One region of the Gordonia otitidis genome, then DNA from elsewhere that is predicted to be linked to it. Evidence: predicted binding sites of a transcription regulator. Region 1 holds the regulator's gene; each other region holds the start of a gene.
The links. The regulator LexA, encoded in region 1, represses DNA repair genes until DNA is damaged. The targets are predictions, from matches to a motif close to CGAACANNTGTTCG.
Positions count from the first base shown of each region.

Region 2: the regulator LexA is predicted to act here: its motif matches at 3,153-3,166, upstream of LK459_RS11325 (DUF222 domain-containing protein).
Region 3: the regulator LexA is predicted to act here: its motif matches at 1,581-1,594, upstream of cofD (2-phospho-L-lactate transferase).

Region 1 is NZ_CP085974.1:5,033,831-5,038,426, forward strand. It holds gene hrpA (ATP-dependent RNA helicase HrpA) at 1-467, shown strand, start outside; partial or broken gene nrdR (transcriptional regulator NrdR) at 588-1,022, opposite strand; gene LK459_RS22775 (LysM peptidoglycan-binding domain-containing protein) at 1,168-1,770, opposite strand; gene lexA (transcriptional repressor LexA) at 2,089-2,736, shown strand; gene ptsP (phosphoenolpyruvate--protein phosphotransferase) at 2,764-4,479, opposite strand.
Region 2 is NZ_CP085974.1:2,513,096-2,517,691, forward strand. It holds gene LK459_RS11315 (MFS transporter) at 1-640, opposite strand, end outside; gene LK459_RS11320 (TetR/AcrR family transcriptional regulator) at 637-1,248, opposite strand; gene LK459_RS11325 (DUF222 domain-containing protein) at 1,518-3,134, opposite strand; gene LK459_RS11330 (SCO6745 family protein) at 3,306-4,187, shown strand; gene LK459_RS11335 (nuclear transport factor 2 family protein) at 4,262-4,596, shown strand, end outside.
Region 3 is NZ_CP085974.1:3,899,337-3,903,932, reverse strand. It holds gene LK459_RS17895 (DUF3499 domain-containing protein) at 1-230, opposite strand, end outside; gene LK459_RS17890 (metallopeptidase family protein) at 458-934, shown strand; gene LK459_RS17885 (WhiB family transcriptional regulator) at 991-1,254, opposite strand; gene cofD (2-phospho-L-lactate transferase) at 1,842-2,921, shown strand; gene LK459_RS17875 (coenzyme F420-0:L-glutamate ligase) at 2,918-4,297, shown strand; gene LK459_RS17870 (NUDIX hydrolase) at 4,294-4,596, shown strand, end outside.

The DNA.
Region 1 (4,596 bases):
TGCGTTCCCGAGTCGCCGCGGCAGCACCCGACTACTTCGCGCTCGCTGTTGCAGTCTTCCGTGAAATAGCACCGCTGCGCGCTGAGATCGACCGGCACTCAGGCCGGGTCGCGGCAGATGACGTCGCCGAACAGTTGGCCGACCTCGTCTTCGATGGATTCGTCCTCGCCACAGGCCGTGAACACCTTCAACACGTGCCGCGGTATCTGAGGGGTGCACGCCAGCGACTGGAGCAACTTCCCGCTGCCGCGGCGCGTGATCGGGACGGACTGGCCACCATCGACCGTGTCACGGAACGGTGGAACCAACGCCTCGCCCAACTTCCCGAGGCCAGGCGCGATGTGGTGAACGAGGAAGCACACTGGCTCGTCGAGGAACTCCGGGTGAGTCTCTTCGCCCAGAAACTGGGCACCGCATACCCGATTTCGGAGAAGCGAGCTCTACGAGCTCTGGACCGCCTCAGCTGACACCGCGGCCGGGGAGGTCGCCGCGTTCGAATCGTCGGGAGTGGCACCAGCGTGGTCGGCGTCGGGGCCACCCGGTGCGGCATCGTCGTCCGCGGTGTTTCGCGACCCGGTGAGAGTGCCCTGCAGGTCGTCGATCTCGCGCTGGAAGTCGTCAAGCGAGTCGAAGGAACGGTAGACCGACGCGAAACGCAGATACGCCACCTCGTCGAGGTCGCGAAGGGGTCGGAGGATGGCCAAACCGACCTCGTTGCTGGGTATCTCGGCGGAACCGGACGCCCGTACCGCATCTTCGACCTGCTGGGCCAGTTGCGCCAGGTCGTCTTCGTTCACGTGTCGTCCCTGACAGGCGCGGCGGACTCCGCGCATCACCTTTTCCCTGCTGAACGGCTCCGTGACCCCGTTTCGTTTCACCACGGCGAGCACCGCACTCTCCACAGTGGAGAACCGGCGACCACATTCACTGCAGGCGCGGCGGCGTCGGATCGCCTGTCCCTCGTCGGCGACACGCGAATCGACGACCTTGGTGTCTTCGTTCTTGCAAAACGGGCAGCGCATGTAGTCCTCGTGCAAATCTCGGGACGCATCGGCTCCGCAGGTCTCGACCCGGTCGATCGTCAGACGACCGACGGGCTCGAGACCGAGGCGGTGACCGTGTCGGTTTCCGACTGGACCCTGTGGCATCGAGAATACCGCCCTGTTCTCAGCGATAGGTCGGCGTGAGCAGGGGTTGCCCCACGCGCAGGCCACTCGACGGCAGATCATTGAGATCGACGATCTCGTCGATCACAGTCTGGCGAGGTACATCGGGTGCGACCCGCTGCGCGATCGAACTCAGCGAATCGCCCGCACGCACGTGCACGACCTGCGTCGACGTCGCTGTCGGCGTGGTGGCGCGCTGGTAGTCGGCACCGACGACACCGACGACCCAGACGGTCAGTGCGAGTCCGACGCCTGCGAGCACCGCCAACAGCGTCGCCCGCCGACGACGAGCGGCGGTCAACTCGCCGACTCCGCCGGCACAGCGAGTGCCGACCGGGCGTGCGGTCACCGCTGCCTGCGCAGGACGATTCCGAGGCGCAACGCCCGCGTGGGAGTTTCGGCCCGTCCCCCGCGCCGCACGGTCGGTGGTCACACCATGGCCCGTCGACACTCGTCGAGGCGCGGCACGACGCGCGGACGTCCGCACGGGCGTCGGCGCGAACGCGGACGTGGCCCTGGCCGTGGTCGGGGCCGGCGGGGTTGTCAGGGGGGTCTGCAGAGAGGACTCCGGGCGGGCGTCCAGGGGGCTCAACAGGGTGGTCATCGCTACCTCCAGTGCTCGATCATGCGTTCGATGAACGGATGTTCGAGTTCTATCACGGGGGTCTGACAAAGTCGTGCGACACGTCGAACAAATGTTTGATGTTGTCGGAGGCCTCGGATAGTCTCGGCGCCAGATGATGCACCGCGGACCGGTCTCGACACGACCGAGCCGATTCCCGAGCAGCGGTACCCCGACCACAGCACACATCCGGAAAGGACGGATTCGATGACAGAGAAGTCACGGCGCGGCCCGTCGGCGCCGAAAGGCAGCGGTCGCGGCGTCGCCGCCAAGAAGAGTGGGGGTGATGCCGAACCGCAGATCGATCCGGCTGCCGCCGAGGCATCACTGACGGATCGGCAACGCGGCGTTCTCGACGTGATCCGCAAGTCGGTGCGCGAACGCGGCTATCCGCCCAGCATTCGTGAGATCGGCGATGCCGTCGGCCTCACGTCGACCTCCTCGGTCGCCCACCAGCTGCGCACGCTCGAACGCAAGGGTCTCCTCAAGCGTGATGCCAACCGCCCCCGTGCGGTGAACGTCTCCGAGGCTCCTGACGCGATGCACTCGGACGCGGTCAACGGAGATCTCCCCACGCCCACCTTCGTTCCGGTTCTCGGACGGATCGCGGCCGGCGGGCCGATCCTCGCGGAGGAAGCGGTCGAAGATGTGTTCCCGCTGCCGCGCGAACTCGTCGGCGAGGGCTCACTGTTCCTGCTCCGGGTGGTCGGCGAATCGATGATCGATGCCGCCATCTGCGACGGGGACTGGGTGGTGGTTCGTCAGCAGAACGTCGCCGACAACGGCGACATCGTCGCGGCGATGATCGACGGCGAGGCGACAGTGAAGACCTTCAAGCGCAAGGACGGACACGTGTGGCTGATGCCGCACAATCCGCTCTTCGATCCGATCCCCGGCGACGACGCCGCCATCCTCGGCAAGGTCGTGACGGTGATGCGACGGGTCTGACGCCCGTCGATCATCGCGTGCCGCTCCTCAGTCGTCGAGGTGCTCGGCGGCCGCGCGGCGGGCGAGAGCCGGGCTCGTGGTCTGGAGTACTGCAGCGGCCGCTGCCCGACACTGGTCGAGTGTCACCGTCGACAGCTTTGCTCCCACCGCGGGCGTTGCGGCCGGAGCAGCCGACAACGAGGTGACACCGAGTCCGACGAGCACACACGCCAACGCCGGATCGGCCGCTGCCTCACCGCAGACTCCCACAGGCTTGTTCAGCTCTGCCCCGGCATCAGCGACCTGCGCGATCAACGCGAGCACGGCGGGTTGCCACGGATCGGTCAGTTCGGCCAGTTCCGCGGACATGCGGTCGGCGGCCATCGTGTACTGCGTCAGGTCGTTGGTTCCGATCGACACGAAGTCGACCTCGGCCAGGATCGCCCGAGCGAGGATCGCCGCTGCGGGGATCTCGATCATCACGCCGGCAGTCAGACCACGTTCGCGCACCATGCCCGCGAACTGTGCAGCCTCCGCGGCGGTGGCGATCATGGGCGCCATCACCCAGGGCCGCGACCCCGTTTCGGTCGCGGCGCGTGCAATCGCATCGAGCTGTCCGCGCACGATCTCGGGGTGATCCGCGGCGATCCGGTTGCCCCGCACCCCGAGCGCTGGATTCGCCTCGTCGGGGTGCTCGATGAACGCCAACGGTTTGTCCGAACCCGCATCCAGCGTCCTGATGACGACCTTCTGGCCATCGAACGCATCGAGCACGTCGCGATAGAGTCGCGTCTGCTCGTCGACGCTCGGCTCGTCGCCCCGGTCGAGAAACGCCAACTCGGTGCGGAACAACCCGATCCCCTCGACCGGCGCATCTGCAGCGCTTCGCGCCGACGCGCCGTCGGCGACATTCGCAAGGATCGCCACGTCGACGCCGTCGGCGGTCCGCCCGGGTCCACTCCACGCGGCGACCAGCGCAGCCTCTGCAGCGCCACGCTCGACGAGTTCCCGAGCCGAGGCGGGATCGGGTTCGACGACAACCGAGCCCGCTGCGCCGTCGATCAACACCTCTGTACCGGAGGTGATCTCACCGAGTCCGGCCACGGCGACCACGCACGGGATACCCAGTTGCCTCGCGATGATCGCCGTATGGCTCGTCGGCCCGCCCAGCCGTGTGACGAGGCCGACGATGACCGTCGGGTCGAGGCCCGCGGTGTCGGCGGGAGCGAGATCGTCGGCGAGCAGGACCGATGGTTGCGTGGGGGTCGGGATTCCCGGCTCGGGCTCGCCGAGGAGTTCAGCGACGACGCGATCTCGCACATCGTTGAGGTCGGTGATGCGTTCGGCCATCAGCCCACCGAGTTTGGCGAACATCTCGGCGAAGGTCTGCGTCGCGGCGACGACTGCCGCGGGCGCCGGTGTACCGGCGGCGACGAGCTTGTTGGCCGCGCCTATCCACCCCCTGTCCTCGGCCAGACCAGCGGTCGCATTCAGCACCTCTGCCGCGGCGCCCGACGCGTGCGACGCGCGGTTGCGCAGTCGGCCCGCCACCGTTGCGGCGGCGGCCGCCAGCCTGTCGGCCTCGGCGCCGAGGTCGTCGTCGGCGAGACTTCGGTCGGCCCCGAGTAGCCGATCGTCGTGTTCGACGCGGCCACCTGGCCACAGCGCGGGGCCGTAGGCGTATCCCGCGACGACGGGGGTTCCCGTCAGTTCTCCCTGTCCATTCATTGAGACCCGATCGTCCGATACCAAGTGATTCTCCATGTGTGACTACCGCCTTCCGGGTCCATCTGCCGGGTGAGTGGTGCTCACTGCCGACATGTTCTGTGATCAAAGTTACTCCGAACGCTTGACTTGTCAACACAGTCGGGCGTAAAACCA
Region 2 (4,596 bases), 2.5 Mb from region 1:
CGTTCAGATACAGCACGAACGGTGTCACGCAGACGATCAGCAGGACCGCAAACAGTGCGTATGACGGCAGGAAACCGAGGCCGAAGACCGACACGAGTGCGATGCCGACGATCGCGCCGATGGCCTGCGGAGCCGACACCCAGCTCGACACCACTCCGCGCTGGAATACGGGGACCTGATCACTGATGAGTGCCGTCAATGCCGCCGAAGCAGCACTGAAACCGGTCAGCGCGGCACACCACCCGATGGTGATGGCGACGATGTTGTCGGAGAATCCGAGCGCTAGCAGCCCCGCTGCGAAAAGCGCTGTCCCGCCGACGATCCACGGCCGGCGTCGGCCGTAACGGCTCGTCGTGCGATCCGACAGGGAACCCGTCAGCGGAAACGCGACGAGAGCGAAGACGGCGGAGATACCGGAAACCACACCGAAGGTGAGAACGCTTCGCTGCCAGTTGCTCTCGTCGACGCTGTTTCCGATCTCGAGCCAGTCGTTGATCTGGTCGGGCAGGGTGAGCTGGAACGGTGCGAGCTGTGCGAGCCAGATGCCGAGCCATGACAGGCCGAACAGGCCGATCCATCGGGTGCTGACTCGCTGCCACGGAAGGGTAGACGCCTGGTGCGAGTCGGGTTCGACAGTCACCTCCGGTTGGCCTCGGACTCGGCGGGTGCGGCCAGTGTGACGATGGCGGCCACGAGAAGATCGATGTTGCGGCGCGCGGCCTCGGTGTCGCGATCGGTCAGCCACGAGAGGGTCAACCCGTCGATCGCCGAGGTGACCAGATGAGCCACCTGGGGTAGAGGGAGTTCCCAGGTGATCGACATGCGGTCGCCGAGGTAGCTCAGGGCATCGGCGACGGCGGTCCGATACGTCTGCCACTGCTTGCTCACCGCCGCGCGGTCGTGGCGGATCGCGTGTGTCGCCACCTCGAGCAGCGCGAGCTCGCGCGCGGGGTCGTCCTCGAGCATGCGGAGGTAGCCGAGCATGGCTTCGCACAGGACTTCGTGCAGCGTCGCGTCGTCGGCCACCATGTCGGCGGAGAGGACGGCGGTGAGTCGTTCCTGCTCGGTGATGTGGGCGATGACCTCGTTGATCAGTGCATCGCGTGACGAGAAGATGTAGAACAGGGCGCCCTGAGGCATGCCGGCCTCGCCGACGATCGCTCGTGTGGTGGCGGCCGCGAGGCCGTCTCGGGCGATCACCCGTACGGCGGCGTCGATCAGCGCCTGACGTCTGTCCTCGAAGGTCATTCGGCGCATAGATCCCCCAGTTCACCGCGTGTGGACGCACACCGGGCCGTGGTGTGCGCCTCGGTCCGGTTCGCAGCGCGTCGACTCGAGCATCTCGATTCACGGCCGCAGTCGGTTCCCGTCAGTTGACCATATGGTCAACTGCGGACAAATGTGCGGGATCGACGCGAATTCCGCAACAGGAGGCCGCCGAATTAACCACCGCGCAACGCGGGCACGCCTGCTACCGGGCCGGAAGGGTTCCGGTCCGGTAGCGAGGCCGTGGCAGGTCAGGCGGCTTCGTAGTCGCCGACGCTCACGAGCGTCCCGGCGCGCAGCATCGAGATGATCTCGTCGGCGATGCCGGTGGGATAGCTGCCGTCGGGTGAGCTCTCAGCGGGTGGGGACGTGAACTCGGCGCGTCGTCGGAGAAGTCGATCGTCGACGATGCTGCCCAGATCATGCATGTGGTTGGTGCGTAAGGAGCTCGTTGTTCCCATTGGATTGCTGTTCGGGCGCCATCCGTAGCGGCCCCGGTCCGGGCCGTCGTAAATCTTCTCGGTGGTGAACTGCTCGGGCTTGTCTCCGACTGCGCGGTTGTGGGGACCGCAGGCTGGGGCGAGCTCGTCGATGTCGGTGCGTCCACCACGAGCCCAGTCCTGCTCGGCGTGATGGATCTCGACGTGGCTGAATGGGGCGGGGCAGTCGGGCTTGGAGCAGCCGCCGTAACCGGCGAACAGCATGAACCGCTGTGACTGGCTGGCCAGCCGCTTGGACGTTCCGAGGTAGAGCGGCGCCCCGGTGTGTTCGGAGAAGACGGCCAGGTGCATCACTGACTGTGCCGCGAGCCGGATGAGGTCGGGCATGGGGATGTCGGCGCCGGTCGTGGTTTGTGCGACGCCCGCGTACTCCCGCAGTTGGGTGTCGGAGATCCGCACGATCAGGTGCGGTGGTAGCCCGCGGTGGCTCGCGCCGATGAGCCCGCCGTCGAGGACCGCCTTGAGTAGTGCGCCGAGCGCGTCGTGATTGCGTTGCGCAGGCGTTCGGTTGTCGCGTGCGGCAGCTTCGGTGAGTATCTCGGCGTCGACATCCACACTCGAGCCGGTCGGGGAGGCGTCGTCGTCGGGATTGTTCATGCCGGGCGCCGCCCACGCGGCGAGGACGACGTCGAGCATGGCTCGGGTTGTGGGGTCGAGCGTGGCGAGCAACTGTGACATCGATTGTGCGTCTTGGTTTCCGACGGTCAGTCTGCGTTGACGTTTGCGGTCTTTGTCGTCGGTGATCGTGCCATCAGGGTCGAGGTGGGCGAGCAATCGCGTTCCCGCGGCGATGATCTGGCGAGGCGTCAGCTTCTGCGAGAAGTCGACCACCTCTGCCTCTGCGCGGTTGAGGTCTTCCGGATCGAGGTTCTCGGGGATCTTGTTCAACACCTCGAGAGCTGTGCCGAGGTGCTCGACCCCGAGCGTGCCCTCGCGAAGTGCCGCAGCGAGCTGTGGATACACGGGCGGCTTCTTGTCGCCGGTGATCGTGTAGGTCTCGCAGACGGCTTCCATCGTGCGCATTCGCTTGTATGCGTTGGGGATACGCAGTGGCCCCAACATGAAGTCGCGCAACGAGATCACGCCGACCGAACGGTAAGCGGCACGATCGGAGACATCCATGATCCGATCGTTGCCGATGGAGATCATGCGCCGCACCGCGCGTTCGTGCTCGATGGCCATCGCAGCGACCTCGGCTTCGGGGGCAGTGGTGGTGTCGACCTCGTCGAGTTGATCGAGCAGCGCATGTAGCTGCTCGTACAACGCAATTGGGTTCTGCGCGTGCGGTTCTTGGATATGGACTCCAGCGTCCTCGGCAACCGGATTCTCGGCGCCCAGTGCGTCGTCTCCCGGCTCGTGTGTACCCATCGCCACCCCGATTCGATACGAACAAATGTTCTATATCCAGAGTAGCTCCGCCTCGAGTTATGTCAAGAAGAATTCGGATATTCATCGAAATTATCTGCGGTGCAGCGATATATGCGTCGACGGACGCCCACCTCCTTGACTCTGGAGGTGCCGGACGCGAGGCTGGGTCACATGGTCATCACCGCCGACGACACCTCGGCCTCTCACGCCAGACTCGCGTACGAAACGCTCGAGCCATTCCACGTCCTCGCGTACTTCAATCCTGGACTCACGGCTGCGCAGGAGGACACGGGTCTCGATGCACACGCGTTCTACGTCGGGGCACGCGGGGCGCCTCTCGGTGAATGTTCCGCCCCGGTGGTGGTCTCGTCGTTCTACAACTTCGCGCCCGACCTGATCACGACGGCCTGGGAGTCGGCACGCGCTGTGGGAGTCGAGATGGTCGCGCGCCGTCGCGAGCAGATGCTCGACTCAGTGCTCCGCGACATCCTCGGGGACAAGCTCGATGATCCGGAGATGTCGGCGTTGGCCGAGCGCTACCTCGACATCGCATCGGATCTGCCACTCGGCGGCAGACCTCTCGCAGCCTCCTGGGCCGCCTCCACGCCGCCGGAGACACCACACCTCGCGCTGTGGCATGCGCTCGCCGTACTACGGGAGTGGCGGGGTGACAACCACATCGCGGTGCTCGTGACCCATGGACTCGACGGACTCGATGCGGCCGCATTCCACGAGGCGCAACTGCCCGACCCGTCGATCCGTCGTCGAGTTCTGGGTCGAAAGCTGACACAACTGACACGCGGTTGGTCGGACGACAACTGGGAGGCGTCCGTCGATCGGCTCGTCAGTCGTGGGCTGGCGACGAGAACCGACGACGCGCACCAGTTGACCGAGTCCGGCATGGATCTGTACCGCACCATCGAAATCGAGACCGATGCCGTCACCGGCCAGGCATGGTCAGGTGCAGGCGTCGAGGCTCTGTTGGAGCGAACGCGTCCGTACGTGAAGGCCGTCATCGACGCCGGAGTGCTGCCGGGCACCAGGAAGAAGTAGGTGTTCCGGTACTGCCGAGCGCTTCCTCCACCAATCCCGCCATCAAGGATGTCCGCACGGAGTAGACGTGGATCATGGACGATCTCGAGGCCGTCAAGGCACTGAAGTACCGGTATCTGAGAACTCTCGACACCAAGGACTGGGTCGCTTTCGCCGAGACGCTCACCGAGGACGTCGTCGGCGAGTACGGCGAGTCGCTGTCGTTCGCTGACCGCGACGAACTCGTCGGGTACATGCGCACCTCTGTCGGGCCGGGTGTCATCACCGAACACCGGGTGAGCCATCCGGAGATCCTCATCGACGGCGACACCGCAAGCGGCAGGTGGTACCTGCAGGACCGCGTGATCGTGCCCGCGTTCTCGTTCATGATGATCGGTGCTGCGTTCTATACGGATTCCTACCGTCGTAC
Region 3 (4,596 bases), 1.1 Mb from region 1:
ATCCCGCGTGCACCCACCTCACGCACGGCTTCGGCGAGCGCGGTGAGTTCGTAATCCTCGGCGACCGGAGCCGAGAACCCCCGCTCGCTGCGCAGCATCTCCCAGCCGCGCGGAACCGTGATGCGTCGTGCATGCTCTTCGCACAGATCCCATGAATGCGGCTCGTCCGACGTGGCGAGGGGACCGATGACCGCCGTCGACTCGGCGTAGACGAACGTCAGGGTCGCCACCGCCGACCGGGAGCAAGCCGGGCGGCAGCACTGTCGGGGAAGCTTCACAGCAGAAAGGTTAGTCGCACCCGTTCTCCATCGGCGGGGCGACACGCGGCGTCGGGTCTCGCAGGTGACAGCGCGGCGGCGGGACTTACAATCACCGCATGCGTATCGAACGACGACGCACCGCGCGTGATCGGAGTCAGGGCTCCCCGGTACGCATCCCTGAGCCCCGCGTGTCCGACATGCGGCTTTCTGCCGTTCGGGCAGCACGACGAGCGCGACGAGACCGTCGCGGACGGGGACTGCGTTCGCCGCTCCTGCCGCAGGGAGTACCCGCGTGGCGGAGCAAATCAGATGATTTCGACGCCGTGGCGCTCGAGGCCTTCGCCGAGATCGACACACACTGGCACGATCAACTGGCCGGACTCGACATCGCCGTCGACGAGATCCCGCGGCTGCTGCCCCGCGACCCCGACACCGTGCAATGGCCCGACGAGGTGACCGCGGACGGAGCCGTTCCACTGGCCAGACTGATGCCCGCGGGCGTCGACGTCCACGGGGCGCCCACCCGAGCGCAGATCATCCTCTTCCGTCGCCCACTGGAGAGTAGAGCCAAACGGGGTGAGGAGTTACTCGACCTCGTACACGAGGTCCTGGTACAACAAGTCGCAACTCACCTGGGCCTCGACGAGGAGACCATCGACCGGGGACCGGAGTAGAGCGCAGCCGAACACGACCGCGGAGCTGAATACAACCTTGCCCGGACCGCGTCGGATCAGATGATGCCGCGCTTGAGGCGACGGCGCTCGCGCTCAGACAATCCACCCCAGATACCGAAGCGCTCGTCGTTGTGCAGGGCGTACTCGAGGCATTCTGCTTTCACCTCGCAGCCCTGGCAGATGCGCTTGGCCTCGCGCGTCGATCCACCCTTCTCCGGGAAGAAGGCCTCGGGATCGGTCTGCGCGCACAGCGCGCGGTCTTGCCACTGATCCTCGATGACGTCGAACAAGTCCTCGAAGTCGTTGGGCACCAAGGACAGATGTCGATGCTGCGAGATCTCGTCGCTCCCGGATGACACGTCAGGTGTTCCGATCATCGAAACATCAACGGGCCCAAGGGTTGTGAAGTTCGGATCCTCACTCACCGGGGACTGCATCTCGGAATGTCCATGCGGTTCAAGGGGATTGCCGATCGCGTTGTCGAATGCCATCGTCGGCGCCTCCTGCCTGGGAAGTCGTTTTTCTCTGTCGTCAGAGCGGCGCGGCATCGGTGCCACACCGCCACTCATACCCGTACATTTCGATCTTCACCAAGTGTCCGGCGCGATCTGGCACCACCACGGTGTCGGACCAACCTTTCCGCATTCGAACAAGTGATCGAACTTCGTTGCTGTGCACCGATTCTCGATCTCGAACCAGAAATGACACTGATGTGATTAGACACGCCAGAGACCTGTTCGGTCAAGTTGAATCGAAATATTCCTTAATACCATCGACCGACAGGAACTCCCCGCGCGACACGAGTTGTGTTGCACGGACTCGTGAATGTCACATCGAACGCGAACAGCGAGCAGAGCGTCGTGGTCCATGGTATCGACTCGATCCGCACTCACTAGAGTGGGTCGTTGTGAAGGTGACGGTACTCGTCGGCGGTGTCGGCGGAGCACGCTTTTTGTCCGGGGTCCGCGAATTGCTCGGTCCGACGCCGTTCCCGGCTGTCGCGGCCGACGGGGAGTCGACCGACGGGAAGTCGGACGACAGGAAGTCAAACGACGGGGGCCACGAGATCACCGCAGTGGTCAACGTCGGCGACGACGCGTGGATGCACGGCGTACGGATCTGTCCCGATCTCGACACCTGTATGTACACGCTCGGCGGCGGAATCGACCCCGAACGTAGTTGGGGTCGCGCAAACGAGACCTGGCATGCCAAGGAAGAGCTCGCTGCCTACGGGGCAGATCCCGACTGGTTCGGCCTGGGCGACCGCGACCTCGCGACCCATCTGATCCGCACGCAGATGCTCGACGCCGGATACCGGCTGTCGGACGTCACCGCGGCGCTCTGCCGCCGATGGCAGCCGGGAGTTCGGTTGTTGCCTGCAACCGACGAGCGCCACGAGACACACGTCGTGGTCTCCAAACCCGGTGGGCAAGAAGGTGAACGGGTAGCCATCCATTTCCAGGAGTGGTGGGTTCGTCATCGTGCGCAGATCCCGACCTTCGGATTCGCGCAGGTCGGCTCGGACGACACCGCGCCTGCACCCGGCGTCGCCGAGGCGATCGCGGAGGCGGACGTCGTTCTGCTCGCGCCGAGCAATCCGGTCGTCAGCATCGGCGCCATCGTCAGCGTTCCCGGAATTCGCAGCGCATTACGCACCACGTCGGCGCCGGTGGTCGGCATCTCCCCCGTCATCGACAACCGGCCACTCCGGGGCATGGCCGACGAGTGCCTGTCGGTCATCGGTGTCGAGTCCTCCGCGGAAGCCATCGCCGCGCACTACGGAGCCCGCAGCGGCAACGGCATCCTCGACGGCTGGCTCATCGCCGACGGCGACACCGCACACGTCGACGGAATCGCGATCGGGGCGGCTCCATTGCTGATGACCGACCCACAGGCCACCGCCGCGATGGTCCGGGACGCCTGCGCCCTCGTCGGGGTCGACGTCCCGGACGTACCACGGCAGGTGTCGAACGGCGGCGCCCGGTGACGGCCGACCACGCCCCGGCGAACGCGGAACGGCTCGTCGACGACCACCGGGCACCGGCCTCACTGGAGATCATCCCCATCCTCGGCCTGCCCGAGTTCGACACCGCCACCGACCTGGCGTCGGAGATCGTGCGCGCCGCGCCGTGGCTACGCGATGAGGACGTACTCGTCGTCACCAGCAAGGTCTTCTCCAAGACAGAGGGGCGGATGGTTGCGGCACCTGTCGACCCTGACGAGCGTGATGCGCTGCGCCGCAAGCTGATCGATGACGAATCAGTGCGCGTTCTGGCGCGAAAGAACCGCACACTCATCACCGAGAACAGGCTCGGCCTCGTCCAGGCCGCCGCTGGTGTCGACGGCTCCAACGTGCCGACGGATCAGATCGCGCTACTGCCCACCGACCCCGACGGAAGCGCCCGGAAGCTACGGGAGGCCATCACCCGCCTCACCGGCGTGCACGTCGCGGTCGTCGTGACCGACACCATGGGGCGTGCGTGGCGCACCGGGCAGACCGATGTCGCCATCGGCGCGTCCGGAATCGCCGTCACCCACCCCTACGAGGGTGGCCAGGACGCGTACGGGAATCCGTTGCTCGTCACCGATATCGCGGTCGCCGACGAGATCGCCTCGGCAGCCGACCTGGTGAAGGGCAAGCTCGACGGGGTCCCCGTCGCCGTGGTGCGGGGGCTCCGTGTACACGACGACGGGTCCTCGGCGGCCCACCTCGTCCGGCCCGCCGACGAGGACCTGTTCCGACTCGGCACCCAGGAGGCGATCGCGCAGGGCAGGGTCGAGGCGGTTCGCACCCGACGTTCCGTCCGGCACTTCTCCCCCGAGCCGGTAGACCCTGACGCGCTCAGGGCGGCGATCGCCGACGCACTGACAGCCCCCGCACCCCACCACACACATCCGTTCCGTTTCGTCTGGGTGCGCTCAGAGGAACGTCGCCGCGCCCTTCTCGACGCCATGGCGGTCGCCTGGCGCGCCGACCTCACCGTCGACGCCAAGACCCCGGAGTCGATCGACAAGCGTGTGAGCCGCGGTCGGATACTGTACGACGCACCGGAACTGGTGATCCCCATGCTCACCGGCGACGGCGCGCACACGTATCCGGACTCGCGTCGCAACGCCGCCGAACGCACCATGTTCACCGTCGCCGCCGGTGGCGCCGTCGCCAGCCTGCTCGTCGCGCTGTCAGCGCGCGGCATGGGCAGTTGCTGGGTGGGATCGACGATCTTCGCGCCCGACGTCGTACATCGTGAGCTCGACGTCGACCCGTCATGGCAGCCGCTGGGTGCCGTCGCCGTCGGACACCCCGCCGAATCGCATCCGCTGCGCGAGCCCGCCCCGACCGACGAGTGGGTGATCGAACGATGAGCTCACAGTCCGTCCACGCGTCCGCCGTCGAGCTTCTGCGATCGTGGAACGCCTCAGAGCCGGAACAGGATTCGCTTCGTCATACCTACCTCGCGTTCCTCCACGCGCAGCCGGATGCGTGCCTGCGACGCAACGTCCCAGGCCATCTCACCGCGTCGACGATCGTGTTCGACGCCGCCTACACCCATGTCCTGCTGACGCTGCATCCGCGCGTGGGCAAGTGGATTCAGCTCGGCGGGCACTGCGAGGACACCGATGACTCGATCGGCGAAGCCGCACTGCGTGAGGCGCGCGAGGAG